One region of the Delftia sp. PE138 genome, then DNA from elsewhere that is predicted to be linked to it. Evidence: riboswitches for the same ligand, from Rfam matches in the RefSeq annotation. Region 1 holds a riboswitch; the other holds the start of a gene.
The links. Region 1 has a riboswitch for glycine ahead of gcvT (glycine cleavage system aminomethyltransferase GcvT). Riboswitches for the same ligand answer to the same signal wherever they lie in the genome.
Positions count from the first base shown of each region.

Region 1 (14,755 bases):
ACGGCTGCGCGCTGGTGGACCGCTGCGCCCCGCTGATCGCCGGGCTGGAGGAGGCGCGCCAGCTGGTCAGCGACCGGCGCTGCGCGCCCAGCGGCGTGCTGCGCATGACGGCGCCGTCCATGCTGGGCCGCATCGTGCTGGTGCCGCTGCTGGGGCAGTTGCTGCGCGAGCATCCGCAATTGCAGATCGACACCAGCTTCACCGACCGCATGGTGGACATGGTGGAAGAAGGCTTTGACGCGGCCGTGCGCATCGGCCCGCTGGCAGACAGCCGCATGATCGCCCGCGCCCTGCCGCCGCTGCGCTGGGTGACCGTGGCCTCGCCCGCCTACCTGGCGGCGCGCGGCACGCCGCAGACGCTGCAGGAGCTGGCGCAGCACAGCTGCATGGCCGTCTACAACCACTACCTGGGCCGGCGCGTGCCCTGGCAGTTCCTGGCGGGCAACGGCGAGATGCTGGACTGGCCGGCGCCGCAGACCGTGACGTTCGACAGCGGCGATCCGCTGGTGGAAGGCTCGCTGGGCGGCCTGGGCGTGGCCCAGGTCATGGAGTTCGCGGTGCGCGAGCACCTGCAGGCGGGCAGGCTGGTGCGGCTGCTGCCCCAGCACGAAGGCCGCGCCCGCGAGCTGTCCCTGGTCTACCCGCGCACGCGCCAGGCTTCGCCGCGCATCAAGGCACTGGCACAACTGCTGCTGGCGCAGACACAGTGGTGAGGCGGCAGCGGCCAGCCGAGCTGGCGTGGCGCCGCACACACAGTGGGTGCTGATTCAGATCGGCTTATGCGGGTGAAGGGAGATTAAACTGCTGCCTTTCCACGATGGCTGCGTTCTCGGACAATCACGCCTTTTCGTGGTGCATGCACCTTGATGGGGCCGCGACAGCGCGGCTCTTTTGTTTTCACCTGTTTTGCATTCCTGCCCCCGCGCCGGCCAGCGGCCACGCGGGATCTGATCCAACCATCGACACATCCATGGCAGCAGACAACTCCAAGAACGCCGCTCCCACCGCACTCAGGCGCGAACTCAAGGCGCGGCATCTGTCCATGATCGCCATCGGCGGCTCCATCGGCACCGGCCTCTTCGTTGCCTCGGGCGCCACCATCTCGCAGGCCGGCCCCGGCGGCGCCCTGCTGGCCTACATGATCGTGGGCCTGATGGTCTACTTCCTCATGACCAGCCTCGGCGAAATGGCCGCGAACCTGCCCGTCTCGGGCTCGTTCGCCACCTACGGCGCGCGCTATGTGGACGAAGGCTTCGGCTTCGCGCTGGGCTGGAACTACTGGTACAACTGGGCCGTCACCATTGCCGTGGACCTGGTGGCCGCCCAGCTGGTCATGGCCTACTGGTTCCCCGACGGCAACGGCATGCTGTGGAGCTCCCTGTTCCTGGCCATCATGTTCGGCCTCAACGCCATCTCGGTCAAAGGCTTCGGCGAGGCCGAGTACTGGTTCGCCGCCATCAAGGTGACCACCGTCATCCTCTTCATCGGCGTGGGCGTGCTCATGATCCTGGGCATCGTGCGGGGCGGCGCGCCTGAAGGCATCTGGGGCAACTTTGCCCTGTGGAGCCAGGGCGATGCGCCCTTTGCAGGCGGTTTCTCGGCGCTGATCGGCGTGGCCATGATCGTGGGCTTTTCCTTCCAGGGCACGGAGCTGATCGGCATTGCCGCTGGCGAATCCGAGAACCCCGCCAAGAACGTGCCCCGCGCCGTGCGCCAGGTGTTCTGGCGCATTTTGCTGTTCTACGTCCTGGCCATCCTGGTCATCAGCCTGCTGATCCCCTACACCGATCCGCAACTGCTCAAGAACGACCTGGGCGACATCAGCGTCAGCCCCTTCACCCTGGTCTTCGAGCGCGCGGGCCTGCTGTCGGCCGCCGCCGTGATGAACGCCGTGGTGCTGACCTCGGTGCTGTCGGCCGGCAACTCGGGCATGTACGCCTCCACGCGCATGCTCTACACGCTGGCCTGCCAGCGCATGGCGCCGCGCATGTTCTCGTACGTCAACAAGCGCGGCGTGCCCACGATGGCCCTGCTGGCCACCACGGTCGTGGCTGCTCTGTGCTTTCTGACCAACATCTTCAGCCCCCAGCTGGTCTACATCTGGCTGCTGAATCTGTCGGGCATGACGGGCTTCATCGCCTGGCTGGGCATCGCCATCAGCCACTACCGCTTCCGCAAGGGCTACGAGGCCCAGGGCCTGGACCTGAACCGGCTGCCCTACCGTGCATCGTGGTTCCCGTTCGGCCCCATCTTCGCCTTCGTGCTGTGCATGGTGATCACGCTGGGCCAGAACTACGAGGCCTTCATGGCAGACCGCATCGACTGGACCGGCGTGGTCGCCACCTATATCGGCCTGCCGTTGTTCCTGCTGATCTGGGGCGGCTACCGCCTGGTCAAGGGCACGCACATCGTGCAGTACAAGGACATGCAGCTGGGCTCCAACGTCGACTGACGCCCTCCCAGTCCCCATGAAAACAGCCCGCAGATGCGGGCTGTCGTCTTTCAGGCATCGGCCGACCACACGGCCAGCTCGTAGCCGTCCGGATCGGTGAAGTGGAACCTGCGGCCACCCGGGAACGCGAACGCCGCGCGGCTGATCACGGCACCGGCCGCCTGCACGCGGCGCTGCGCCTCGGCCAGATCGTCGGCGTAGAGGATGACCAGCGGGCCGCCGGGCCGCACCTCCTCGCCCGTGGTGAAGCCGCCCGTCAGCCGGCCGTCGCTGAACTCGGTGTAGCTCGGCCCGTAGTCTGTGAAGGTCCAGCCGAAGGCCTCGCCGTAGAACGCCTTGCTGCGTGCGATGTCGGCCACGTTGAATTCGATGTTGTCGATCTGGTGGTTGTTGCCCCTGATGCCCATGTGATGCTCCATTGAATGTCGGTAGGCCGCCATCATCGGCCACGCAGGGGCATGGCATCTTGAACAAAACGGCCAGCCGGGCCGCTCAATCCAGCAGTTGCTGCAGGGCAGCGCGGGGCGTGATGCCGCACAGCGCCCTCACCTCGCGCGACAGATGCGCCTGGTCCGCATAGCCGGCCTCCGCCGCCAGGGCCGCAAGACCTGCCTGCCGGTCAGACCGTGCCAGGGCCAGCAGGCGCTGAAAGCGCAGCACGCGCTCCAGCGTCTTGGGGCCGTAGCCAAACTGCGCGTGGCACAGGCGGCGCAGGCTGCGCTCGGACATGTCCAGCTGCGCGCGCATCGCGGCCAGCACACCGGATTCGTCCCGCCCGGCTGCAGCCGCCACATTGAACAGCTCCATGGCCTGCCGGTCGGGCTCCGGGGCGTCGCGGCCCATTTGCACCAGTCCATGGATGAACACGGCCTGCCCTGCGCCCGGCTGTGCATCGTTGATGCGATGCACCCACTCGCGCGCGCGCGGCCCCAGCAGATCGCCCAGTTCCACCGCCTGCCCCACGATCTCGTCCATGGGCAGGCCCAGCCAGGCGCTGGCCGCACCGGGGCCGAAGCGCGCCCCCCATACCTCGGACCCCGGCACGAGCGCAGGCCGCGCAGCCACCCTGTCAGGCCCCACGGCCAGCAGCTGCCCGCCCTTGCAGACGATGTCCACGCAGCCATCGGGCACCACGAGAAAGCCGCCGGCATAGTCCGGGGCCACGGTGCTGCTCCACAGGCACTGGAAGTGCGGCTGCAAGGCGGGCGGCGGGGAGTGTTCGCGGTAGGGAGCGGGCGGCGGCGCCTGGCCAGAGGGCATGGACTTCAGACCCCCAGCGGCAGGTCCGCCTTCTTCAGCGTGCGCAGCACAAAGCTGGACTGGCTGTGGCGAATGCCCTTGATCTTGTAGAGCTTCTCGCGCAGCAGGCGCTCGTAGTCGCGCGTGTCCTTGACGACGACGCGCAGCAGGTAGTCGTACTCGCCCGAGACCAGGTGCGCCTCCACCACCTCGGGAATGGTCGCCAGCATCTCGCCGAATTTCTCCAGCGTGTTGTCCGAATGGCTGTCCAGCGTGACCTGCACCAGCACCGTATCGCCCAGGCCCAGCGCCAGCGGGTTCAGGCGCACGGTATAGCCCTCGATCACCCCCGCCTCTTCCAGCTTCTTGATGCGCGCCCAGCAGGGCGAGGCGCTCAGGCCCACGGCGGCGCCGATTTCCTGCAGGCTGGCGAGCGCGTTGGCCTGCAGGGCGGAAAGAATCTTTCTGTCGAGGGTATCCATGTCCGGCAATCTACTGCAAAACAGGCAGGCACAGAATAATTTTCTGTAGCAACGCCTGTTTTGAAGAAATAAAGCAGCATTTTCTGGGGCCAAACGCGCACACTTGTCTGCATGGGAGCACGCTTACCGGCGCAGCAAAACCATTCACCCAGCCCCGCCGACTACCGCCAGCGCCCGGATGCGTGATCCCCTCAGGAACCCGTTACAGGCCGCCCCGCTTATCCGCAACGGGGCGGCCTGTTGCATTGGGGCACCCGGCAGGCATCCGCAGACACCCGGCAGCGCTTTCCCGCAACGGCGGCCGGTGCACAATGCCTCCCGCAAACGTGCACGCCCATGCACTGACCCTGACGTCGGGCATGCATGGGCGCTCGCCACATCAACCAATCGGCCCCTTGATCCACACCCAAGACAATCCCACCGAAGGCCGCCGGAGGCACTGGCCAACGGATTCTGCAATGCGATGGCTGGCGCAAGCCCTGGCAGCCGCAGCGCTTCTGGCACTGCTCACCCGCTGGCTGCCCAACCCCCAGGCAGCCCAGGGCATCGCGGTCTTTCCCGGCAGGAGCATGGCGCCGGCCGCCATGCTGCTTTACGCGTACATGGGCTCGGCCCTGGCCATCACGCTGATGAGCCTGATCCTGTGGTGCTGGCTCAGGGAAAGGCTCTACATTCTTTGCGCCGCGCTCCTGGCAGCCGGTTTTGCCTACGCTGCTTTCCGTTACCGGCCCGAAGGCCTGTGGCTGCCCGGCGCCGACCAGCCCCAGCATGCGCTGTCCATCGCCTACTGCAGCTTCTGTGTGGTGGCGACGGTGTTTTTCAGCCAATTGTTCGAGTTCCGTCGCCATTGGATCTGGGCTGCGCACCTCTTCAGCGTGGTGGCCTGGCTGAATGCCATCGCACTGGGCCTGGCACTGTTGGGTGGCTATGCGCAGATCTCGCGTGCCGTGGTGTTCACGGCCCTGGTGTCCACATCGTTCGGCGCCGTCTTCGTGCTGTACCTGCTGGTGGTCCGAAGGCAGTGGCAATACCTGCCGGGCGCGCTGGCGTTTGCCGTGCCATCCGCCCTGGGCATCCTGAACCTGCTGAGAACCCAGGGCCTGCTGCCCGATGTCGCGCTGCCATCGGCCCAGATGCTGTGGTTTGCCGGGCGTGTTTCCGAGGCCATCCTGCTGGGAATGGCGGTGACCAACCGCACGCGGGTGGCGGAGCGCGCCCTGCGCAGTGAGCGGATGCAGGCCCTGTCACGCGCCCAGGCGGCCGAGCGCGAGCTGGAGTCCAAGGTGCTGCAGCGCACCGCACAGCTGCAAACGGCCCAGCAGGCCCTGCAGACGGCCTTGCACAGCGAGCGGGAGATGCGGCTGGAACAGCGCCAGTTCTTCAACATGATCAACCACGAGTTCCGCACCCCGCTCACCATCGTGGACGGCGCCGCGACCGAACTGCAGACGTTCCCGACGACGGATGCGGACTCCCTCATCGAGCAGGCGTCCCAGATACGCAGGGCTTCGCGCCGGCTGATGACCCTGGTGGACACCTGCCTGATCAACGACCGGCTGGACGCGGGCGCGTTCCGGCTGCAACTGGAGCAGACGCCATTGGATGAACTCCTGGAGGAGTCTGCAGAGCTCGTCGGCTGGTCCCGGCGGCATCGCCTGAAACTGGATCTGGAACAAGGCCCGCAGCAATGGCAATGCGACCCTGTCCTGGTGCGCATCGCCATCTCCAACCTTGTCGGCAACGCCATCAAATATGCCAAGGCGGGCGACATCACCCTGGCCGCCCGCTGCGATGCGTCCGGTGACCTGCTGATTTCCGTCAGCGACCAGGGTCCGGGCCTTGCACCCGAAGCGGCAAGACAGGTTTTCGAGCCCTATGAACGCGCAAGCGCCACCCGGCACGTCAACGGGCATGGCCTGGGCCTGTCCGTGGTCAGGCGCATCGCCAGGCTGCACGCAGGCGACGCGTTCTTCCAGCCGGCTGCCGGAGGCGGGGCCTGCTTTGTCATCCGGCTGGGCCGGCTCCTGCCCGGCACGGCAGATGCCTGCCAGGAATGTCCGCCAGCGGCAAGGCCGGCCGCCGTGCCGCCGGGCATGCCCGCCTGACGCGGGCAAGGCCGGGCCTTCGCCGGTGAAGCAGGGCGTGCTCGCGGCGCTCATGGGGCCGCCGCTGCACGGGCCGTCCCGCCCTGCACCACCAGCAGCACGCCACCCAGGATCAAGGCCACGCCGGCCAGGCGCGTCGCATTGACCGGCCGTGCGCCCAGGCCCATCAGGCCGAAGTGGTCCACCAGCACCGAGACCACGATCTGCCCCGCCACCACACAGACCAGGAAGCCGCCTGCGCCCAGCCTGGGCGTGACGGCGGCCGCGCTGGCCACATAGATGGCCCCCAGCACACCGCCTATCCATAACCACCATGGCCCTGCTGCCGCCTGGGCCATGGCCGGAGCGGGCGCGCGCAGCACCCACAGTGCAGGCACCACGACCATGACGCTCACGGCCAGCGAGACCAGCGTGCCCCACAGCGGGTGGCCCAGCAGACGGCCCACCAGGGCATTGCTGGCAGCCTGGAATGGCAGCATGGCCCCCGCCAGCAGCGCCAGGGCCACGGGAGCAAGGGCGGTGAATGTGCTTTTACCTGTCATGCGGCAAGACCTTTCTTCTTCTGTCAATCGATGCCTGCATGCTCTCGCATCCAGCACGTTGATGGAAATCATTTGTATGCACGGTCTATATTCATGGCATGGATGAACTGCGCCGTATCGACCTCAACCTGCTGCTGGCCCTGCACGCCCTGCTGGCCGAAAAACATGTGACGCGCGCGGCCCTGCGGCTGCACAAGAGCCAGCCGGCCATGAGCCATTCGCTGGCGCAGCTGCGCGAGCACCTGGGCGACCCGTTGCTGGTGCGGCGCGGTGGCCGCATGGCGCTGACGGCACGCGCGCAAGGCCTGGTGCAACCGCTGGCGGATGCGCTGGGCAGCCTCAACGGCTTGCTGGCACAGGCGGAGTTCGACCCGGCCCACGCACGCGGACGGCTGCGGCTGGCGCTGTCGGACTACGCATCACGCATCGTGCTGCCGCCGCTGATGCGGCATCTGCGCCAGCACGCACCCGGGCTGGACCTGGCCATCAGCCAGTCCACGCGCGAGGTGATGCTGGCCCAGCTGGCCGATGGCGAACTGGACCTGGCCCTGGGACCCTTCCCCGACGTACCCGACCTGCCCGAGGGCATCGAGGTGCAGGATCTGTTCCAGGAACAGTTCGTGAGCGTGGCCGACCAGGCCGTGCTGCCGGCACGCGGCGGGCTGTCACTGCAGGACTGGCTGCAGCGCCCGCACGTCATGCTGGCCATGCGGCCCGACGCCAGCGAGGAGATCGAACGGGCGCTGGCCGCCCAAGGCCTGAGCCGCCGCGTGGTGCTGGCCCTGCCCCACTGGAGCGCGGCGCTGGAGGTGCTGGCAGGCACCGACCTCGTGCTGACCGTGGGCAGCCGCGCCATCGGTGACCTGCGCCGCCACAAAACGCTGCGCCGCTTCACTCCTCCGCTGGAGCTGCCCGAGTTCGCCTACCAGCAGGCCTGGCATGTGCGCAAGCAGGGGGATGCCATGCATCGGTGGCTGCGCAACTCGATGGCGCAGTGCTGTACTGCGCAGGGGCAAACACAGAAGTAAGTGCAGGCCGCAGCCTCAGGCTGCCACCACCACCCTCAGCAACTGCTTCTGTATCTTCCCGCTGGCCGTCTTGGGCAGGGCCTCGCGGAAGTGGTAGCGGCGCGGGCGCTTGTAGGCGGCCAGGCGGTCGCCGTGGACCAGGAAGGCGTCCAGCGCCTCGGCCGTGGGCGTGGCGCCAGGCTTGGCGACCACGTGGGCGGCGACGATCTGGCCCCAGCGCTCGTCGGCCTCGCCGATGACGGCGACCTCGAGCACATCGGCGTGTTCGACCAGTGCGTCTTCCACTTCGCGGGGATAGACGTTCTCGGCACCCGAATTGATCATGTAGTCGATGCGGTCGCGGATCCAGAGGTAGCCGTCGTCGTCGATGTGGCCCAAGTCGCCCGTGTGGTACCAGCCGTGCGCCAGGGCGCGGGTGTTGGCGTCGGGGCGGTTGAGGTAGCCGGCCATCATGCAGGGGCCGCGCACGAGGATTTCGCCCACCTCGCCGGGCAGGCAGGCCTCGGCCGGGTCGGTGGGGGCGTTGTCTTCGCGCAAGCGGGCCACGATGAGGTCATGGCCCATGGAGGGCAGCCCGGCCGAGCCCGCGTGCGAGAGTTGCTCGCGCGGCAGGAGGATGGACATGCAGGGCCCCATCTCGGTGGTGCCGTAGACCTGGACCAGGTCGCTGCCGACCTTGCGTGTCCATTCGCGGATCAGGTGCGGCGCCATGGAGGCGCCGCCGTACTCCACCAGCCGCAGCGCGGGCGCCTGCTCAGGCGAGGCAATGGGGTCGGCCAGCAGCATGGTGACCATGGTGGGCGCCGCGAAGAAGAAGCTCACGCGCTCTTCGCGGATCAGGCGCCAGGCCTCGGTCACGTCGAAGCGGCGCAGCAGCACCTGGGTGGCACCGGCCTGCAGGCGCGGCAAAAAGCTGGTGTGCAGCTCGGCCGTGTGGTTGAGCGGCGCCATGGCCAGGCCCACGTCGTCGCGCGTGAACTGCATGGTCTGGTGCATGAGGGCGTTGTGCGCCAGCTTGCTGCGGTGCGTATGCAGCACGCCCTTGGGCCGGCCCGTGGTGCCGCTGGTGTACATGAGGATGCAGGGGTCGCTCTCGCGCACATGGGCCTGGGGCGGCGCGCTGCTGCGGCCACTGGCCAGGGCGGACAGGCGCTGCGTGGCCCAGGCCGGCAGCGGGTCGGCCGGGGCATCGTCGGCAAAGATCCAGTGCTCGATGCCCGTGCCAGTGCCGCCACCTTCGGCCTTGAGCAGGGCCTGGGCGCGTGCGGCCACCTCGCCGCCCTCGTGCTCGAACACAAGGGCGCGCGCTGCGCCGTCCTTGAGGATGAAGGCCAGCTCCTGCGCCGCCAGCCGGTAGTTGATGGGATTGAAGATGGCGCCCAGGCGCGCGGCCGCCAGCATGGTGAAAACAAAGGCCGGCGTGTTGTAGAGAAAGGCCGCGACCACGTCGCCATGGCCTATGCCCAGCTCGGCCAGGCCGTGGGCGTGGCGGTTGACTTCGGCATCGAGCTGGGCGTAGGTCCAGGCGCGGCGCTCGCCGCCCTCCCACGCGACCAGGGCTTCCTTGTTCGGCAGGTAACGTGCCGGCCAGGCCAATGTGTCTCCCAGCGTCTGCTGCATGTGCGCTTCTTCCTTCTCGCTCACGAGATTTCATATATCGATGCACCTCAATGTAGGAGATTTTTTAGACAGTTATGCAATTTGCAAATGCATCCATGCAGGCAAGCGCATGGAGTTGCAGTCGGCCCGCGGAAATCCCGAAGCCGCGCGGACGCTGGCCGCAGCTAGAATGCGCCGGTCAGGAGAGAGTGCCCGCCCGGCCGCAACGGTCGCAGGCAGCGGCACCGCCGAAGGCGCAGGGTTCGTCCCGAACGCTCAGGCAAAAGGACTGGCACCGCCTGCCGCCACGGCCGCAGGCGTTCCTAGCTGGAGAGAGATGCAGGGCACGGCGGTGTGCCCCATCCACCGAAGGAGCAAGCCCCACGCATGGAAGGTGCGGGTGAATCTCTCAGGTAAAGCGGACAGCAGGGCAGCACATCCCGGAGGACCGGGATGGCGTTATGCCTTGTTCCTTGCCTGAAAGAGAGCCCTCCTTGTCCGCTGCCTCCACCACCGATCTGCTCAAGACCCCGCTGTTCGACCTGCACCAGGAACTGGGCGCGCGCATGGTGCCGTTTGCCGGCTACTCCATGCCCGTGCAATACCCGCAGGGGCTGATGGCCGAGCATCTGCACACGCGCGAGGCGGCAGGCCTGTTCGATGTCTCGCACATGGGCCAGATCAGCGTGCGCGGTGCCGACGCCGGGGCCGCGCTGGAGTCGCTGATGCCCATGGACGTGCTGGGACTGGGCGAACACCGCCAGCGCTACGGCCTGCTGCTCAATGAGGCGGGCGGCATTCTGGACGACCTGATGTTCGTGCGCCGCGAGGACGACCTGTTCCTGATCGTCAACGGCGCCTGCAAGCACGAAGACCTGGCGCACATCCAGGCCCGCATCGGCCAGCGCTGCGGAATCGAGCCCCAGTTCGACCGGGGCCTGCTGGCGCTGCAGGGCCCGCAGGCCGCAGCCGCGATGGAGCGCCTGCTGCCGGATACGGCCGGCCTGGTGTTCATGACAGGCGGCCACTTCGACTGGGAGGGGGCCGAGCTGTACATCACGCGCAGCGGCTACACCGGCGAGGACGGCTTCGAGATCTCCCTGCCCCCCAGCCACGCCGAGGCCTTTGCCCGTGCCCTGCTGGCCCAGCCCGAAGTCAGGCCCGTGGGCCTGGGCGCGCGCAATTCGCTGCGCCTGGAAGCCGGCCTGTGCCTGTACGGCAACGATCTGGACACGACCACCACCCCGGCCGAGGCCGCCCTGAACTGGGCCGTGCAGAAGGTCCGCCGCATCGGGGGCGAGCGCGAAGGCGGCTTTCCCGGCGCAGCCACCGTGCTGGCCCAGCTGCAGTCGCCCGAGCTGCTCACGCGCAAGCGCGTGGGCCTGGTGGCCCTGGAGCGCGTGCCCGTGCGCGAAGGCACGGAACTGCTGGATGCCGGCGGCCGCAAGGTCGGCCAGGTCACCAGCGGCCTGCTGTCGCCCACGCTGAACCAGCCCGTGGCCCTGGCGTACGTGGAGCCGGGCAGCGCCGCCGTCGGCACCACGCTGCAGGCCATGGTGCGCGGCAAGGCCGTGCCCATGCAGGTGCAGGCCACGCCCTTCGTGGCGCCCCGCTATCACCGCGGTTGAGGACAGCCTGCGCGCTTGGCGTGGATGGAGTTCGGCGGATTCGTTTTTCCTGCCATCGCATGCCGCTACAGTGCGCACTGACCTTTCTCAAACCGCCTTTCACAGGTTTTTTTAGTTTCTATCGGAGCAAGCCATGAGCATCCAGTATTCCAAGGACCACGAGTGGATCAACGCCGCCAACCCTGACGCGGCCATCGTCGGCATCACCCTCCACGCGCAGGATGCGCTGGGCGACGTGGTGTTCGTCGACCTGCCCGCCGTGGGCACCAGCTTCAACCAGGGCGATGTGGCCGGCGTGGTCGAGTCCGTCAAGGCCGCCGCCGATGTCTACATGCCCGTCAGCGGCGAGATCGTCGAAGTCAACGAGGCCCTGCGCGACGACCCCTCCCTGGCCAACAGCGACCCGCTGGGCGAAGGCTGGTTCTTCAAGGTCAAGCTCAGCGACGCAGGCCAGCTGGCCGCGCTGCTTGACGAAGCCGCCTACACGGCCTTTGCCCAGAGCAACTGACGCCACTTTCCGGCCAGGACGGGCGCCAGGGCCCGCCCTGGCGCTTTTCAGCTTTTGAGACAGGTCCCTCCATGCTGATGCCCTCCACCCAGCCCCTTGCCGCCCTCGAGAACGCCACCGAATTCGTGGCCCGCCATATCGGCATCGCGCCCGAAGACGAGGCCCACATGCTCAGCGCCATCGGCGCGGCATCGCGCGATGCGCTGATCGACGCCATCGTCCCGCCCTCCATCCGGCGCCACCAGCCCATGGCGCTGCCGCCAGCGGCCACCGAGGCCCAGGCGCTGGCCGAACTCAAGGCGCTGGCAGGCCGCAACCAGTTGCTCAAAAGCTTCATCGGCCAGGGCTACTACGGCACGCACACGCCCGGCGTCATCCTGCGCAACATTCTCGAGAACCCCGCCTGGTACACGGCCTACACGCCCTACCAGGCCGAGATCTCGCAAGGCCGCATGGAGGCCCTGGTCAACTTCCAGACCATGGTCTGCGACCTGACGGCCATGCCGATTGCCAACGCCTCCATGCTGGACGAGGCCACGGCGGCCGCCGAGGCCATGACGCTGGCCAAGCGCTCCGTCAAAAGCAAGAGCAACCGTTTCGTGGTGGCCGGCGATGCCCACCCCCAGACCATCGAGGTGATACAGACGCGCGCCGCGCCGCTGGGCATCGAGGTGCTGCTGGCCAACTCGCTGGAGGAATGGAACCAGCTGATGGAGGGCGACTACTTCGCCGTGCTGGCCCAGTACCCTGCCACCAGCGGCCGCATCGACGATCTGCGCGCCGACGTGGACAAGGCCCATGGCAAGCAGGCCGCCTTCATCGTGGCCACCGACCTGCTGGCGCTGACCCTGATCACGCCGCCCGGCGAATGGGGAGCCGACATCGTGGTGGGCACCACCCAGCGCTTTGGCATGCCCATGGGCGCCGGCGGCCCGCACGCCGCCTTCATGGCCTGCCGCGACGAGTTCAAGCGCTCCCTGCCCGGCCGCCTGGTCGGTGTGAGCGTGGACGTGCACGGCAAGCCCGCCTACCGCCTGGCACTGCAGACGCGCGAGCAGCACATCCGCCGCGAAAAGGCCACCTCCAACATTTGCACGGCCCAGGTGCTGCCCGCCGTGGTGGCCAGCATGTACGCCGTCTACCACGGCCCCGAGGGCCTGGAGCGCATCGCCCGCCGCGTGGCCTCGTACACGGCCATCCTGGCGCGCGGCCTGGCCGAGCTGGGCGCGCCGCTGCGCGAGGCGCCCAGCTTCGACACGCTGAGCCTGCACACGGGCGCGGCCACCCAGGCCATCGTGGAGCGTGCCGTGTCCCTGGGCGCCAACCTGCGCGTGTATTTCAAGGAATACCTGTGCATCTCGCTGGACGAGACCACCACGCGCGCCGATGTCGAGCTGCTGTGGAAGATCTTCGCCCGGGACGGCCAGGCCCTGCCCAGCTTCACCGCCTTCGAAAAGGGCGTGGAGCCGCTGATTCCCGACGGACTGCGCCGCAGCAGCGCCTTCCTCACGCACCCGGTGTTCAACACCCACCGCTCCGAGACCGCCATGCTGCGCTACATCCGCCAGCTGTCGGACAAGGACCTGGCGCTGGACCGCAGCATGATCCCGCTGGGCTCCTGCACCATGAAGCTCAACGCCACCAGCGAGATGATTCCCATCACCTGGCCCGAATTCGCCCAGGTGCACCCCTTTGCCCCGGCCGACCAGCAGCAGGGCTATGCGGAACTGGACAAGCAGCTGCGCGACTGGCTGTGCCAGGCCACGGGCTACGCCGGCATCAGCCTGCAGCCCAATGCCGGCAGCCAGGGTGAGTACGCGGGCCTGCTGGCCATCAAGGGCTGGCATGCGAGCCGGGGCCAGTCGCACCGCAACGTCTGCCTGATTCCCAGCAGCGCCCACGGCACCAACCCCGCCAGCGCGCAGATGGTGGGCATGCAGGTGGTGGTCACCGCCTGCGACGCCAACGGCAACGTCGACATGGCGGACCTGGCGGCCAAGTGCGAGCAGCACAGTGCCAACCTGGCCTGCATCATGATCACCTACCCCAGCACGCACGGCGTGTTCGAGACCCAGGTCAAGGAGCTGTGCAAGCTGGTGCATGACCACGGCGGCCGCGTCTACGTGGACGGCGCCAACATGAACGCCCTGGTGGGCCTGGCCGCGCCGGGCAGCTTCGGCGGCGATGTCAGCCACCTGAACCTGCACAAGACCTTCTGCATCCCGCACGGCGGCGGCGGCCCGGGCGTGGGCCCCGTCTGCGTGGTCGAGGATCTCGTGCCCTTCCTGCCCGGCCATGCCACCACGGGCCTTGCGGGCGGCACGGGCGCGATCAGTGCCGCGCCGCTGGGCAATGCGGCCGTGCTGCCCATCAGCTGGATGTACATCCGCATGATGGGCGCCCAGGGCCTGACCCTGGCCACCGAGACCGCCATCCTCAGCGCCAACTACATCAGCGCCCGGCTGCGCGACCACTACCCCACGCTGTACGCGGGCGAGCACGGCCATGTGGCGCACGAGTGCATCCTGGACCTGCGCCAGTTCAAGGAAAGCACGGGCGTCATGGCCGAGGACGTGGCCAAGCGCCTGATCGACTACGGCTTCCATGCGCCCACGCTGTCCTTCCCCGTGCCCAACACGCTGATGGTGGAGCCCACCGAAAGCGAAAGCCTGTACGAGCTAGACCGCTTCGTGGACGCCATGATCGCCATCCGCGAGGAAATCCGCGCCATCGAGCAGGGCCGCCTGCCCCAGGACGACAACCCGCTCAAGAACGCGCCGCACACGGCCGAGACCCTGCTGGCTTCGGAATGGACCCACCCGTACAGCCGCGAGGCCGCCGCCTACCCCGTGGCTGCCCTGCGCCAGTCCAAGTACTGGTGTCCCGTGGGCCGGGTGGACAACGTCTACGGCGACCGCAACCTCTACTGCAGCTGCATCCCGGTCGACGCTTACCTGAGCTGAAGCACCTGCCACCCAAAGGGGCGCTTGTGGCGCCCCGGCCGGCGCGCGTACACTGCGGCCCTGCCCGCGCCGGGCCCCGGTCCATCTGCCGGACGCCAGGCGCGGGCGACCAGGATTTGTGCGGCAGATGCCGCTTTCCCCAGCGCCAGCACGCGATGAGCAGCCAAGACCCTTCCGACCAGCCTCGCGACGACGAGCACCTGCCCCTG
Region 1 covers NZ_JABEPN010000002.1:162,220-176,974, reverse strand. The annotation lists gene HFGMBDPB_RS09720 (LysR family transcriptional regulator) at 1-713, shown strand, start outside; gene HFGMBDPB_RS09715 (amino acid permease) at 971-2,452, shown strand; gene HFGMBDPB_RS09710 (VOC family protein) at 2,503-2,859, opposite strand; gene HFGMBDPB_RS09705 (helix-turn-helix domain-containing protein) at 2,945-3,712, opposite strand; gene HFGMBDPB_RS09700 (Lrp/AsnC family transcriptional regulator) at 3,718-4,173, opposite strand; gene HFGMBDPB_RS09695 (sensor histidine kinase) at 4,632-6,278, shown strand; gene HFGMBDPB_RS09690 (DMT family transporter) at 6,329-6,820, opposite strand; gene HFGMBDPB_RS09685 (LysR family transcriptional regulator) at 6,919-7,848, shown strand; gene HFGMBDPB_RS09680 (fatty acid--CoA ligase) at 7,864-9,468, opposite strand; glycine riboswitch at 9,638-9,749, shown strand; glycine riboswitch at 9,765-9,883, shown strand; gene gcvT (glycine cleavage system aminomethyltransferase GcvT) at 9,942-11,075, shown strand; gene gcvH (glycine cleavage system protein GcvH) at 11,209-11,583, shown strand; gene gcvP (aminomethyl-transferring glycine dehydrogenase) at 11,655-14,546, shown strand; gene HFGMBDPB_RS09660 (PAS domain-containing hybrid sensor histidine kinase/response regulator) at 14,702-14,755, shown strand, end outside.

Region 2 (14,755 bases), on a different contig from region 1:
CGACTGCCCGCTGTGCCTGCCCCCGCTGGCGCCGCCGCCCGCCCGGTGCAGTGCGGCCCCGGCACCGCTGGTGGCAGATGCGCAGCCACGGGCGCACCCGGCCTCCGTCCACAGCGTGGCCATGCCGGCCCTGCCCCAGGCCCGCGCCCCGCCCCGGTGACTCCCGGATTCACTCCCGCTTCCTTCGCTTGGCCAACCCTTTTTGCAAGGCACGAAGACCGTGCCGCAATGCATTGAAATTTCTGGAGAAACCGTGATGACACTGCGTCAATGGACCACCCCTTTCCTGATCGCCGCCTCCCTGTCCATGGGCCTGGCCCATGCCCATGCCCATGCCGATGCGGCCCATGTCAAGGCCGACGCCGCCTGGGCGCGTGCCAGCGTGCCGGGCCAGCAGGCCACGGGCGCCTTCATGCGCCTGACGGCCGAGGAGCCGCTGCGCCTGGTGGGCGTGGAGTCGCCCGCCGCCGGCGTGGCCGAGGTGCATGAAATGAAGATGGAAGGCGATGTGATGCGCATGCGCGCCATCGACGGCCTGGACCTGCCCAAGGGCGTGGCCGTGGACCTGAAGCCCGGCGGCTACCACGTCATGCTGCAGCAGCTCAAGAGCCCGCTGCTCAAGGACAGTCAGGTACCCATCACCCTGGTGTTCAAGGACGCCAAGGGCGAGACCTCGCGCCTGAGCCTGCAGGTCCCCGTGCGCGCCATGGCGCCCGGCGCAGGTGCGGCATCGGCTGCGCAGGGCGGCGCGCATGGCGGACACGGCGGACATGCCGGCCACTCCCACTGAGCTTTTTGTCATCCACCGGGTTTGTGCGCAGCGGGCCGTGCATGACTTGCGATGGACTTGGCGTGTGCCTGGGTTAAGCTGAGCGCATGGCCGGTGTGCTTCACCGGCATGTTCTTCCAACCCAGTCCTAGCGAGTGCTGCCATGAGTGATGCGTCCTCCTTCGGTTTCGGCAAGTTCATCCCCGGTTTCGACTTCCTGCAGGGCCTGGCCCAGAGTGCAGGATCGGCCACCGCCCGGCCCCTGGGGCGCCTGCCCGAATGGGTGGCGCCCACGGTGAGCATCGAAGAGGTGGACAAGCGCATCACCGAACTCAAAGCCGTGCAGTTCTGGCTCGACCAGAACGGCAAGGCGCTGGCCGCCACCATCCAGGCCCTGGAAGTGCAGCGCATGACGCTGTCCACCTTGCAGGGCATGAACGTCAGCATGGGCGAGCTGGCGCAGGCCTTCCAGTTCCCTGCAGCCGCAACCGCCGCAGCCACCGCCGCGGCCAAGGGCGCCGCCAGCGCGGGGCAGGGCGACCTTTCGGACTGGCCCATGTCCTCGGCCGCCAGCCGGGCGAGCAAGAAGGAAAAGCCGCAGCCCGAGCCCGCACAGGCCGCTGCCGCGCCGCCTGCAGCCCCCGAGGCGGGCAAGGCCGCCGACAGACCCGCAGCCGCGGAGACTGCGGCGCCCAAGGACGAGTCCGCCCAGGCCGCCGCCATGGGCCAGGCCATGCAGTGGTGGGGCGCGTTGACCCAGCAATTCCAGCAGATCGCCGCCAAGGCCATGGCCGAGCCCATGGCCCCGGAGGCCGTGGCGGCCGCCCAGCGCGCCACCGGCATGGCCGGTGACCTGGCCAAGGCCACCATGGACCACATGGCGGCACAGGCCAGCGCCTTTGCTGCGCAGGCGGGCAAGGCGGCGGCGGTCTCCCCTGCCAAGGCGCCGTCCGCAAAGCCGGCGGCCAAGGCTGCGGCGCAGGCCGAAGCCCCCAGGACCGCTGCCAAGGCTCCCGCCAAAGCGGCTGCCAGGAAAACCGCTGCAAAGGCTGGAGCCAAGGCGCCGGCCGCCAGCAAGCCGGCAGCCAAGAGCCGGCCGGCGCGTTGACCGATCGGGCCGGACCCATGGATGCGCAAGGCCCCAGCCACCCGCAAGCCGGGTGCTGGCGGGGCTAGAAAGAAGGTTGGTATGTCGTTGTTTCCTGTAGGCCATGCCAGCCATTCCGACTGGCGCGCCGCGGCCGACGCGGTGCTGCAGCAGCTGCGCTTGCAGATGGCCGGGCCCGGCCACGCGCAGCGGCCCCGTCTGGGACTGGTGTACCTGTCCCATGCGCATGCCGCCCACGCACGGCCGCTGCTGCAGCATCTGGCCAGGGCCCTGCCCCATGTGGCGGACTGGGCCGGCTGCTCGGCCGGCGGCGTTCTGGCCATGTCGCATGAGTACCTGTCAGGAACCGCGCTCGCGGTGATGCTGCTGGATGTACCGGCCGCCCACTACCGCCTGTATTCGGGCCTGGCGCCCCTGCATGCGCCTGGCGGCGAGGCCGGCTTCACCGCCCATTCGGCCCTGGTCCATGCCGCAGGCGGCCAGCCCGAGCTGGCCGAGCTGCTGTACGAGCTGTCCGAGCGCACCGAGTCCGGCCTGCTGTTCGGCGGCGTGGGCGATGACGGGGAAGATGGCGTGGAGGGCGTGCAGATCGCCTGCCGTACCGAGGATCTGCATGCGCAGCATGCGGACGCGCGCGGCATTTTTCGTGGTGGCTTTTCAGGCGTGGCCTTCGGTGCCGGCGTGCCCTGCATCACGGGCATGGCCCAGGGCTGCGTGCCGCTGGGCGAGGGGCTGGAGATCACCGAGGCGCGCGGGGCCCTGGTCACCGGGCTCGATGGCGATCCGGCCCTGCAGCGCCTGCTGCAACTGCTGGGCGTGGAGCTGGAAGGCAGCGACTGGCAGCCCGCGCTGACCACGGTGCGCAGTACGCTGGCGGCCATTGCGCCGCCGGGCAGGGGCCTGGCCCACGGCGTGCTGACCGAAGAGGCCCAGGTGCTGACCCTGGTTGGCCTGGACCCGCTGCGCCAGGGCGTGGCCCTGTCATCGGCCGTGGAGGCCGGGCATTCGGTGATCTTCTGCCGCCGCCAGGCCCAGGTCGCGCGCCAGGAACTGCTGCAACTGGGCGCTGCGCTGCGCGATGCCGCGGAGCCCGAGGAGGCGGCGCCCGAAGGCGAGGCACAGCCCCGCATCCGTGGCGCCATCTACATCAGTTGCCGGGGCCGCGGCGGCGGCCTGTTCGGCGGCCCCGATGCCGAACTGCGCACCCTGCGCCACGCACTGGGCGATGTGCCATTGATCGGCTTCGTTGCCGAAGCCGAGATCATGGACGCCCGTCTGCACCGCTTCGCCGGGGTGTTGACGGTGTTCACTGCCTAGGCGTCGTACACGTCGTACACGCCGTCCGCACCTCAGACCGCGCGCGGGCGCACCGTGCCTGCGCTGCGATCCGGGTCCATGGCTGCGGCCCCCAGAAAATCGAAATCCACGGCCGGCTGCCTGCCGCTGACCAGGTCGGCCAGCGCCATGCCGGAGCCGCAGGCATGGGTCCAGCCCAGCGTGCCGTGGCCGGTGTTCAGGAACAGGTTGGCGATGGGCGAGCGTCCGATCAGCGGCACATTGCTGGGCGTGGCGGGGCGCAGGCCGCTCCAGAACTGGGCGCGCCCGGTATCGCCGGCGCCGGGGAACAGCTGCTGCACGCGCCGCACGATGGCCTCGCAGCGCACGGGGTCCAGGTTGCGGTCGTAGCCGTTGAACTCGGCCGTGCCCGCAATGCGCAGGCGGTCGCCTTGCGCGCCCGTGTAGCGCGAGAACACCAGCTTGAACTCATCGTCCGTGAGGCTGACCTGGTAGGCCTTGGCGGGGTCCAGCACCGGCAGGGTCACGGAGTAGCCCTTGGCCGGGTAGATGGGCAGGTGCAGCCCCAGCGGCTGGGCCAGCAGCGGGCTGAACGAGCCCATGGCCAGCACATAGGCGTCGCCCTGGATGCGTTCGTAGCGACCATCGGCATTGGTCACCTCCACATGGTCGATATGGCGGCTGGCGCCCGCACCCGTGGTGCGCAGCGCCATGACGTGGTGGCCGTGGCGGAACTGCACGCCCGTGGTGGTGGCAATGCGTGCCAGCTCGCGCGTGAAGAGGTTGGCGTCGCCCGATTCATCCTCGGCCGTATAGGTGGCGCCCGCTATCTGCCCGCGCACATGGGCCAGGGCCGGCTCCAGGCGCACGGCTTCGTCGGCGTCGATCAGGCGGCGGTCGCAGCCCAGGGCCTGCATCTGCTCGGTGGGCTTGAGCGCGCCCTCGAACTCGCGGGCGTTCGTATAGAAGTGCAGGATGCCCTGCGTGCGCTGCTCGTACTGGATGCCGGTGTCGGCACGCAGCTGCTGCAGGGCCTCGCGGCTGTAGGTGCCCAGGCGAACGATCTGCTGGATGTTGTGGCGCGTGCGCGCGGGCGTGCAGTTGCGCAGGAAGGACAGGCCCCAGAGCCACTGGCGCATGTCGGCGCGCAGGCGGAAGAGCAGGGGGGCGTCCTGCCGGCCCAGCCAGCCCAGCAGCTTCAGCGGTGCGCCGGGGTTGGCCCAGGGCTCCGCGTGGCTGACCGAGATCTGCCCGCCGTTGGCGAAGCTGGTTTCGGCGCCGGGCGCGGCCTGGCGGTCGATGACGGTCACTTCATGACCGAGGGATTGCAGATAGTAGGCCGACGTGGTGCCGATCAGACCGGCTCCGAGAACGATGACGCGCATGACGATGCCCTTTCAAAGGCATGTGCCGGGTCACGCGAAAGCTGGCCGCTATGGTCTGGATAGCAGGCAGCCGGCGTCCGTCGTGACGCAGCTGCCGCTCCCCCTGTCCTTGGTACCTGAGAGATTCACCGCCGTCCATGGGAACGGGGCTTGCTCCTTCGGTGCGCCGCACATTGCGTGCGGCGGCTCTCCAGACGGCATGTTGTGTTTGCAGTACGGAACCTGAGCGTGTATGGGAGTTTGCGCCTTCGGTGAGGCTCGGCACCGTGGCGCCCGCCTGCTCTCCTGCAGGGGCGATTCTATGGGGCTTGCGCAGCCAGCTCCAGTCGTATTGGGGATACCACCAGTTACCTGTATGTGGTGTGGCTGATTCAGGGTATTCCCTAGATCGTTCAAGCGCCTCCCTCGTAGCGCTGGTACGAGTCTCTGGTTTCATGTAAAAAAACTATTGAAATAGAAAAAAACATGATTTAGCCTATCGATATGTGCAGTGGTTTGTCAGTGCATGTTCTGGTCGATTGGACCTGCATGGGTTAACCATGGGTTGTCTATATGTCTGATAGGCGACTTACCGTTGCACAGGTGCGGGTCCATGGAAACTGGTCCGTCACTGAAAAAATACAAGCACGGTGAATATGGTTTGTCGAGGGAGGAATGTTTTGCGTCGCAAACCCGACTGAAGGTGTGCCCGCTCAATGGGCAGTGGAGCAGCGCGCAAGCGTTGATGGAAATCCGCCTTTTTTTGATTGACGCGCAGGATCTGCGCGAAAAATTTTGCTTCCAAACTCACCGGCTGCAAGGTGAGTTGTGGGCTCGTGATTCAAATAGAACTATCCGAGGTACGGCGATGCAAATGCGCTGGGTACAACTGATGGCCATTGCCATTGGGAAAATCATTTTCCTGTCATATCTCCTTGAGAGAACGGGGAATATCATGCATGCTCTCAATCGCCTGCCTGGTTCGGCATTTTTTCGCAAGTGGCGTGCAGCGAAGTGCCTTTTCTCTTTGCTGCTGCTTTCATGCGCGGGTATCTCATCCACGGCACTGGCGGCGACCATCGTCTTCACGGTCACCGACAACAGCGACGCTCCCAATGCCAATGCAACGACACCAACCACCTGTGTCAGCACGCTGGGGGGCACCTTTGCTGGCGCATGTACGCTGCGAGCGGCCATTCAGGCAGCCAACTACACGCTGCAAACGCTGGATCCGAGTGCCGATGTTTCCATCGTCTTTGCGCCGACACTGACCACGTCGGTACGAACCATACAGAGCGGGACATCCAAGGATGCGGCGGGAAACCTCCATCCGTATGTCGACAATCAGACGGTTTACGTGCGCTGTGCCAATACATTCATCAGCGGAGCCCAGTCCGGCGCCGTGACGGGGGCCACCAATGCCTGTGGTCAAAGCCAGATGATCAGCGGCGGCGATACGGGCACCACCACTGGTGCCGGTGGTGCCTGGTACTGGCTCAAAGGCACCGTGCCAGCCGGCACGGGCTCGTTGACCATCGATTTCGGGGGAGTCATACAAGTCCAGAACTGGGCGGACTCCCCCTGGGAAACTTTTTATCTTGGTGGGAAGAACATCACGCTCACCAATTCGCCCAATATGACCTGTGGCGAAGCGGTATTCGTCGTTGGCTCCCCGGCGAACAATATCACCATTGATCGCGTCGGCCTGGTGAATGTGGCTCCAACCCCTGCTGGAGAGGGGACGCCGTTCAACTGCGAGCTGTACGCGGAGATTCATCAAGGCGCACAAAACGTATTCTTTACCAATAGCACGATCAATTCCGCGATATGGAATGGAAATTACGGCAATAACAAGGGCTCGGCCATTTCCGTTGCCGCAAGCAACGGTACAGGAGGCACGGTTTCCAACATTGTTGTCGATAATTTCACGGTAACGAATCTGCCCAACCCTATCGGGGGAATGCAGCTCGAGCAGTTCTTCCAGGTCATGTCGAACATGACCGTCAACGGATTGACGATCAAAGATTCGAATATCGCACTGAGCCCGACTGGTGGAAATGCGCCCAGGGCCGTGGTGTCGGTTGATGGAACGATCAACCTAGACAATGGAACTGGTCTTGCCGTGACGGGTAATACCTTCTCGCTGCCTATTGCCGCCTATACCACTTCATCGCCAATGCATGTGTCGGCACCAACGTTGAATACGGCAGCCTCAGGCACGACGCAGGTAGTGACGGTGACCGATAACAACTTCACTGGCGGCGGGGACGGGGTGAATATCGGTGGTACGGGTACGGCACCAGGATTGATTGGCAACAACAAGATGACAAGCCAGTCGAGAAGTGCCATTCGTGTCACTGCGCGTGATTTCTTCAAGATTTCTCAGAACACGCTGTTTTCCGTGCCTGTGGCTGCAAACTCAGGTATCAGCTTGCAGACGACGGCCAATGGACAAACCGGATGGACCCCGACCCTTGGCGTTGGCGCCAGTGACACCGCCGCCTGCACCTGGACATTCAATATCACGGCAAATGCCAATGCGAGCGAGCCGGCACCGTATACGGTGGAAGCCTTTTGGTCGCCGACCGGCGCGGGCGTCAACGATGCGCAGGTCTATCTGGGCTCAGGGACCATGGCCGGAGCCTCGGGAACGCTGACCGTTCCTTCGTATCTCAGCGGCCAGGTGCGAGTCACAGTGACGGACAGCAATTCCGGTGGAGCACAAACCTCGCAGCTTTCAACGGCGGCAAGCGTCACCGGTTTTCCCTGTGCCCTGAAATCCGGCGTTCTGGCGACGACCAACAATCAACCTGTCGGCAGCAGCGACTTGCTGGAGGTCTACATTGTTGATGGCCAAGGCAATGCCTGGACGGGGGGCAGTGACACCGTCACCTTCGCAGCGCCGCCTGCAGGTGTCACGTTCAATGGCGGCTCCGCCGCAGTCAGCTGCACGACCAACTCCAGCGGAAAGTGCGCGTCTCCCATCAATGCCAGCAGCAGTGTCGCCGGAACATTCACGACACCCGTGACCTTGTCGTCGTCAGTCGCTGGTGCCACGTTCTCCAATCTTCCATTGGGTGGAAGCCCGGTATCTGGCGCAGTGACCTATCAGCCTTCGCCGGTTGCTTACAGCTTCACCGGGCTGCCGGCCAGCACGACCGGTTCTGAAATCGCCGCGAGTCCGCCATCGATTGCGGCCAACGGCGTCTCCACCAGCACCTTGGCCGTGCAGTTGAAGGATGCTTTAGGCAACCTTGTCACCACCTGTACCGATACGGTGGCCTTCACCCTCAATGCGGGGACGCAAGGCGTTCCTGCCGTCAGCGTCACGGGCTGCAGTGCCGGCATGTACACGGGGACGGTGACATCGCCGGTGCTGGTCGGCAGCGGAACCTTCGGGTTCACCATCAACGGGTCTGCGGCTGTTGCCACCGCAACGATCTCCTATGCGGCCGCAACGCCGAGCACGAGTGCATCGACGATAGTCGCCACTCCGGCATCGATCGTGGCCAACGGCAGCTCCACCAGCGTGCTGCGCGTGCAACTGGTCGATGCCAGCAGCAATCCGATCAACACGTGCACGAACACGGTGGCGTTCACCCTGAACGGCGGAACGCAGGGAACGCCGAGTGTGGGCGCGGCCTCGTGTACTGCCGGCATCTATACGGGCACCGTCACATCGCCCACGGCGGTCGGCAGCGGGATCTTCGGATTCACCATCAACGGCTCTGCCGCAGTTGCTACGGCTTCAGTGAGCTACACGGCGGGTCCGCCAAGTACCAGCGCCTCGACCATCGTTGCGAGTCCGACCTCGATCATTGCCAATGGCACTGCAACCAGCACATTGACGGCGCAGCTCAAGGATGCGTCAGGCAATTCGATTTCGACCTGTGCCAACACGGTGGCCTTCACGCTGAACGGCGGAACACAGGGCTCGCCTGCGGTCGGCGCGGGGTCGTGCAGCGCAGGGGTGTACACGGCCACCGTCACGGCACCTACCGCAGTCGGCAGCGGCACCTTTGGCTTCACCATCAATGGCTCGGCCGCCACGGCTACGGCTGTGGTGAACTACACGGCCGGCCCGCCCAGCAATGGCGCGAATGGAAACCTGATCAGTGCCAGTCCGCTCAGCGTTGTCGCAGACAACACGGCCACGAGTTCGATCAGCGTGACCCTGCGCGATGCCAATGGCAATCCCGCCACGGATACGGCTGCGCACACGATTGTCTTCACCAAAACGGGCGTGGGCACGACCACGCCGGCCGCACCCACGTGCACGATCGCGGCCAACGCCAATCCGGCCACCTGCTCCGTGACGGTGAAATCGGCCACGGTCGGCACCGCAAGCTTCACGGCAACGGACAACGGAGAGGCCGTGAGCAATGGCAGTCCGGTATCGGTCAACTTCATTGCCGGGCCGCCCAGCAATACAGCCAGTGGCAATCTGCTCAGTGCCACACCGCTCTCGGTGATGGCCGACGGTACGAGCACCGGCACGGTGACCGTCGCACTGCAGGACGCCAATGGCAATGCAACCGTCGATACGGTTGCCCACACCATCGGCTTTGTCCATACCGGCGCCGGCACGCCTTCGGCAACTTCCTGCACGATTGCGGCCAATGCGAATCCAGCGCGCTGCTCCATCACGGTGACATCCACCGTCGCGGGTGCGGCGAGCTTCACAGCCACGGACAACAACGGCACCACCACCCAGAGCGTGGCCAATGGCAGTCCGGCCGTGATCAACTTCACGGCCAATGCCGCCGACCCCGCCAGGTCGGGGGTGCGTACCGTCAGCAGTCCGGCCACGGCCAATGGCTCGGCGACAGATGTGCTTGAAGCGTTTGTGGGAGATGTCAACGGCAATCCGGTGGCCGGAAGCGTTGTCACGTTCTCTCCCACCGCAAACATCACCTTCAGCGGTACCTGCACCACCAATGCGGCCGGTACCTGCCAGGTCACCGCCAGGACAACCGTCGCGGGCTCCTACGCTTCCGGCGCAAGCATCGCGAGCGGCGCATTGAGCGGCAGCGGCATCAGCGCCGGCGGCAATACGTACGGTGCGACGGCTGCCTATGTCTTTACGGCAGGTGCCGTCGATCCCGCCAATTCGACCATGTCGGTCGATGTGAACAACCAGGCAGCCGGCGGCGGCCAGGACGTCGTTTCCGTGGTCACCAAGGATGCGTTCGGCAATCCGGTCACCGGCGTTGCCGTGAACTTCAGCGTGACGCCTGCCGGAGCGGCACCTGCCACCGCCAGTTGCACGACCGCTGGTGCGGCGGCGACCTGCTCGGTGTCGTTCACCAGCGTGACCGCATCGACTTACTCGGCCGCCACCACGGTGGGTGCAACTGCCATCGGCAACAGCCCGCAATCGATGGCCTTTGTCGCCGGCAATGCCTCGGCAAGCAACTCGGGCCTGCGTGTCGTGAGCGACAACGCGGCGGCAAATGGCACGGCAACCGATGTGGTGGAAGCGTATGTGCGCGATGCCGGTGGCAATCCCAAGGGTGGCGAGGTCGTCACCTTTGCCGGTACTGCCGGCGTGAAGCTGAACGGTGGTGCGGCAGGTGCGTCAGCCACTTGCACCACTGGAACAAGTGGCGCAACTCTGGGCATCTGCTCGATCACTGCCACCAGCACAGCAAGTGGGACCTACAGCATCGCCACCAGCATTCCTGCAGGAACCCTGGGTGGCACGTTCACCGTGGGAGCAAACGCGTATTCGCCAAGCGCCGCACAAATTCATTTTGTGAGCGTGGTGAACCTCAGTGTCACCAAGGCCAACCCGGGCAGCTTGGCTGTGGGTACGCCCTTCAACTATGCGTTCTCCGTGTCCAATGCCGCCAGTGCCTTCGGTCCTGCCAACAGCGTGACCATCAAGGACCTGGTGCCGGCAGGCATCAGCATCACGGGCGTGCCGACTGGTGCAAACGTGGCCAGTGCGACCTGCACGCCCAATACCTTCCCGTTTGCGGGTAACGGCAGTTCCGTGCTGACGTGTACGGTGAGCTTCACCACACCGGTGGCGGCTGGCAGCAGCACCAGCTTCAACCTGCCAGCTGTGCCGACGGCGGTGGGTTCGAGCACGAACACGGCTTCCTATGATCCGTCCGGTGGTACCAGCCCGGTCAATCCGACGGCAGGTTGCACGACGGACTGCTCGTCGACGCCCGCCACCCCAGTCAACCCTGGTTCGCCCACGCTGACGGTCAGCAAGGCCAACCCCGGCAGCCTGGCTGTGGGGACTGCGTTCAACTACGCCTTCACGGTAGCGAATGCGGCTGGAGCGTTCGGTCCCGCCACCAGCGTGACCATCAAGGACCTGGTGCCTGCGGGTATCAGCATCACGGGCGTGCCGACCGGCGCAAACGTGGCCAGTGCAACCTGCACACCCAACGCCTTCCCGTTTGCGGGCAATGGCAGCGCCGTCCTGACGTGTACGGTGAACTTCACGACCTCGGTCGCAGCCGGTGGCAGCACCAGCTTCAACCTGCCGGCTGTTCCGACGGCTGTGGGTTCGAGCACCAACACGGCCTCCTACGATCCGTCGGGCGGCATCAGCCCGGTCAATCCGACGGCAGGGTGCACAACAGACTGCGCGTCGACACCCACCACTCCTGTCACGCCTGGTTCGCCTGCACTGACGGTCAGCAAGGCCAACCCGGGCAGCCTGGCCCTGGGTACGCCCTTCAACTACGCCTTCACGGTGAATAACGCCGCCGGTGCCTTCGGCCCCGCAACCAGCGTGACTATCAAGGACTTGGTGCCTGCGGGGATCAGCATCACGGGTGTGCCGACCGGTGCGAACGTGGCCAGTGCGACCTGCGCGCCCAACACCTTCCCGTTTGCGGGCAATGGCAGCGCCGTCCTGACGTGTACGGTGAACTTCACGACCTCGGTCGCAGCCGGTGCCAGCACCAGCTTCAACCTGCCGGCTGTGCCGACGGCTGTGGGTTCGAGCACCAACACGGCCTCCTACGATCCGTCGGGCGGCATCAGCCCCGTCAATCCGACGGCAGGGTGTACGACAGACTGCGCTTCCACACCGGTGACTCCGGTGACGCCAGGCACGCCAGCGTTGACGGTCACCAAGGCCAATCCCGGCAGCCTGGCCGTGGGCACGGCGTTCAACTACGCCTTCACGGTAGCGAATGCCGCCAGTGCCTTCGGTCCCGCCACCAGCGTGACCATCAAGGACCTGGTGCCGGCAGGCATCAGCATCACGGGCGTGCCGACTGGTGCAAACGTGGCCAGTGCGACCTGCACGCCCAATACCTTCCCGTTTGCGGGTAACGGCAGTTCCGTGCTGACGTGTACGGTGAGCTTCACCACACCGGTGGCGGCTGGCAGCAGCACCAGCTTCAACCTGCCAGCTGTGCCGACGGCGGTGGGTTCGAGCACCAACACGGCCTCCTACGATCCGTCGGGTGGAATCAGCCCGGTCAATCCGACGGCAGGGTGCACGACAGACTGCGCATCGACGCCTTCCACGCCAGTGACTCCTGGTACGCCTGCGTTGACGGTCACCAAGGCCAACCCGGGTAGCCTGGCTGTGGGGATTGCGTTCAACTACGCGTTCTCCGTGTCCAACGCTGCCAGTGCCTTCGGCCCCGCCACCAGCGTGACCATCAAGGATCTGGTGCCGGCAGGCATCAGCATCACGGGCGTGCCGACTGGTGCAAACGTGGCCAGCGCGACCTGCACGCCCAACACCTTGCCGTTTGCGGGTAACGGCAGCTCCGTGCTGACGTGCACGGTGAGCTTCACCACACCGGTGGCGGCTGGCAGCACCACCAGCTTCAATCTGCCGGCTGTTCCGACAGCGGTGGGTTCGAGCACGAACACGGCCTCCTACGATCCGTCGGGCGGAATCAGCCCGGTCAATCCGACGGCGGGTTGCACGACAGACTGCGCTTCCACGCCGGTGACTCCGGTCACGCCAGGCACGCCTGCGTTGACGGTCACCAAGGCCAACCCGGGTAGCCTGGCTGTGGGGACTGCGTTCAACTACGCCTTCACGGTAGCGAATGCGGCTGGAGCCTTCGGTCCCGCCACCAGCGTGACCATCAAGGACCTGGTGCCTGCAGGCATCAGCATCACGGGCGTGCCGACTGGTGCAAATGTGGCCAGTGCGACCTGCACGCCCAATACCTTCCCGTTTGCGGGCAATGGCAGCTCCGTGCTGACGTGTACGGTGAACTTCACTGCGGCAGTGGCGGCCGGTGGCAACACCAGCTTCAACCTGCCGGCTGTTCCGACGGCGGTGGGTTCGAGCACGAACACGGCCTCCTACGATCCGTCGGGCGGCATCAGCCCCGTCAATCCGACGGCGGGGTGTACGACGGATTGCGCATCGACGCCTTCCACGCCGGTGACCCCTGGCACGCCTGCGTTGACGGTCACCAAGGCCAACCCTGGCAGCTTGGCTGTGGGCACGCCGTTCAACTACGCCTTCACGGTAGCGAATGCCGCCAGTGCCTTCGGTCCTGCCACCAGCGTGACCATCAAGGACCTGGTGCCGGCAGGCATCAGCATCACGGGCGTGCCGACTGGTGCAAACGTGGCCAGTGCGACCTGCACGCCCAATACCTTCCCGTTTGCGGGCAATGGCAGCTCCGTGCTGACGTGTACGGCGAGCTTCACTGCGGCAGTGGCGGCCGGTGGCAACACCAGCTTCAACCTGCCGGCTGTGCCGACAGCTGTGGGCTCGAGCACGAACACGGCTTCCTACGATCCGTCCGGTGGCATCAGCCCCGTCAATCCGACAGCCGGTTGCACGACAGACTGCGCTTCCACACCGGTGACTCCGGTGACGCCTGGCACGCCAGCGTTGACGGTCACCAAGGCCAACCCCGGCAGCTTGGCTGTGGGGACTGCGTTCAACTACGCGTTCTCCGTGTCCAACGCTGCCAGTGCCTTCGGTCCCGCCACCAGCGTGACCATCAAGGACCTGGTGCCGGCAGGCATCAGCATCACGGGCGTGCCGACCGGTGCGAACGTGGCCAGTGCGACCTGCACGCCCAATACCTTCCCCTTCGTGGGCAATGGCACGGCGATCCTGTCTTGCACGGTGAGCTTCACCACGCCGGTGGCGGCTGGCAGCAACACCAGCTTCAATCTGCCGGCTGTTCCGACGGCTGTGGGTTCGAGCACGAACACGGCTTCCTACGATCCATCGGGCGGCATCAGCCCCGTCAATCCGACGGCCGGTTGCACTGTGAACTGTGCATCGACACCAGCAACGCCGGTCACTCCCAGCACGCAGGTGCCGGTGGCTCCGACGCTGACGGTTTCGCCGACCACGGTGGGAGGCTATCCGCAGATTTCCGGCACCGGCACGCCGGGCTACACGATCACGGTGAAGGATGGCTCGACGACACTGTGTACGGCAATCGTCGCGGCCGATCAGACGTGGAGCTGCACGCCGGGCGGCGGCTTGCCGACGCCGGGTCTGCACACGATCAGCGCGACCCAGACCAATCCTGGCAATGGCAATACCGGACCTGCCACAACGACTTCGCTCAACGTGCTCGGAACGACCTTCACGGGGCCGACAGCCACCGGGGCAGGAAACGCCACGGCGACCTTGAGCGGTGGTGGCGCGGGCTGCGGGTTCGATGTGTCGCAGTCGTCCTTCGTCGCTGCTGCGGCGGGTGCGCCGGGCCAGTTGAGCTTCCCGTACGGCAATGTGCACTTCGTGGCCCGTGGCTGTACGCCCAGCAGCTCGATCACGGTCAGCGTCACCTGGCCGGGGCCGGTGACCGGCATGGCGTACTGGAAGTTCGGTCCAGCGTCCACAGGGGCGGCGGACTCCTGGTATCAGCCTGCGGGTGCGGTGGTGTCGGGCAATACGACCTCGGTGGTGGTCACCGATGGCGGCCAGGGTGATGACGATCGCGCAGCCAATGGCGTGATCGTGGATCCCAGCGGTCCGGCGCGTGTGGGGGCGGCACAGGATGCCACGCCGATCCCTGCCCTCGAACCGCGCATGCTCGCCATGGCCATGCTGCTGATGCTGGCTGCAGGCCTGTGGAATCTGCGCCGCAGACGCGGTTGACACACGGTTGAAGAGGCGCTGAACCATCGCCTGCCGAACCTGTTTCGGCAGGCGATTTCCATTGGGTAGAGGCGCTGTATCCCGGCGGCTCAAGCCTGCCCGTAACCCCAGGCCGCCTTGCGGGCCTATCGCGCGTGCAACACGCCGTAAATGAG
Region 2 covers NZ_JABEPN010000011.1:94,813-109,567, reverse strand. The annotation lists gene HFGMBDPB_RS26950 (hypothetical protein) at 1-160, shown strand, start outside; gene HFGMBDPB_RS26945 (copper chaperone PCu(A)C) at 257-790, shown strand; gene HFGMBDPB_RS26940 (PhaM family polyhydroxyalkanoate granule multifunctional regulatory protein) at 933-1,877, shown strand; gene HFGMBDPB_RS26935 (FIST signal transduction protein) at 1,959-3,194, shown strand; gene HFGMBDPB_RS26930 (D-amino acid dehydrogenase) at 3,227-4,558, opposite strand; glycine riboswitch at 4,652-4,762, opposite strand; gene HFGMBDPB_RS26925 (beta strand repeat-containing protein) at 5,151-14,600, shown strand.
Region 2: another riboswitch for glycine. It lies ahead of HFGMBDPB_RS26930 (D-amino acid dehydrogenase); the one in region 1 lies ahead of gcvT (glycine cleavage system aminomethyltransferase GcvT).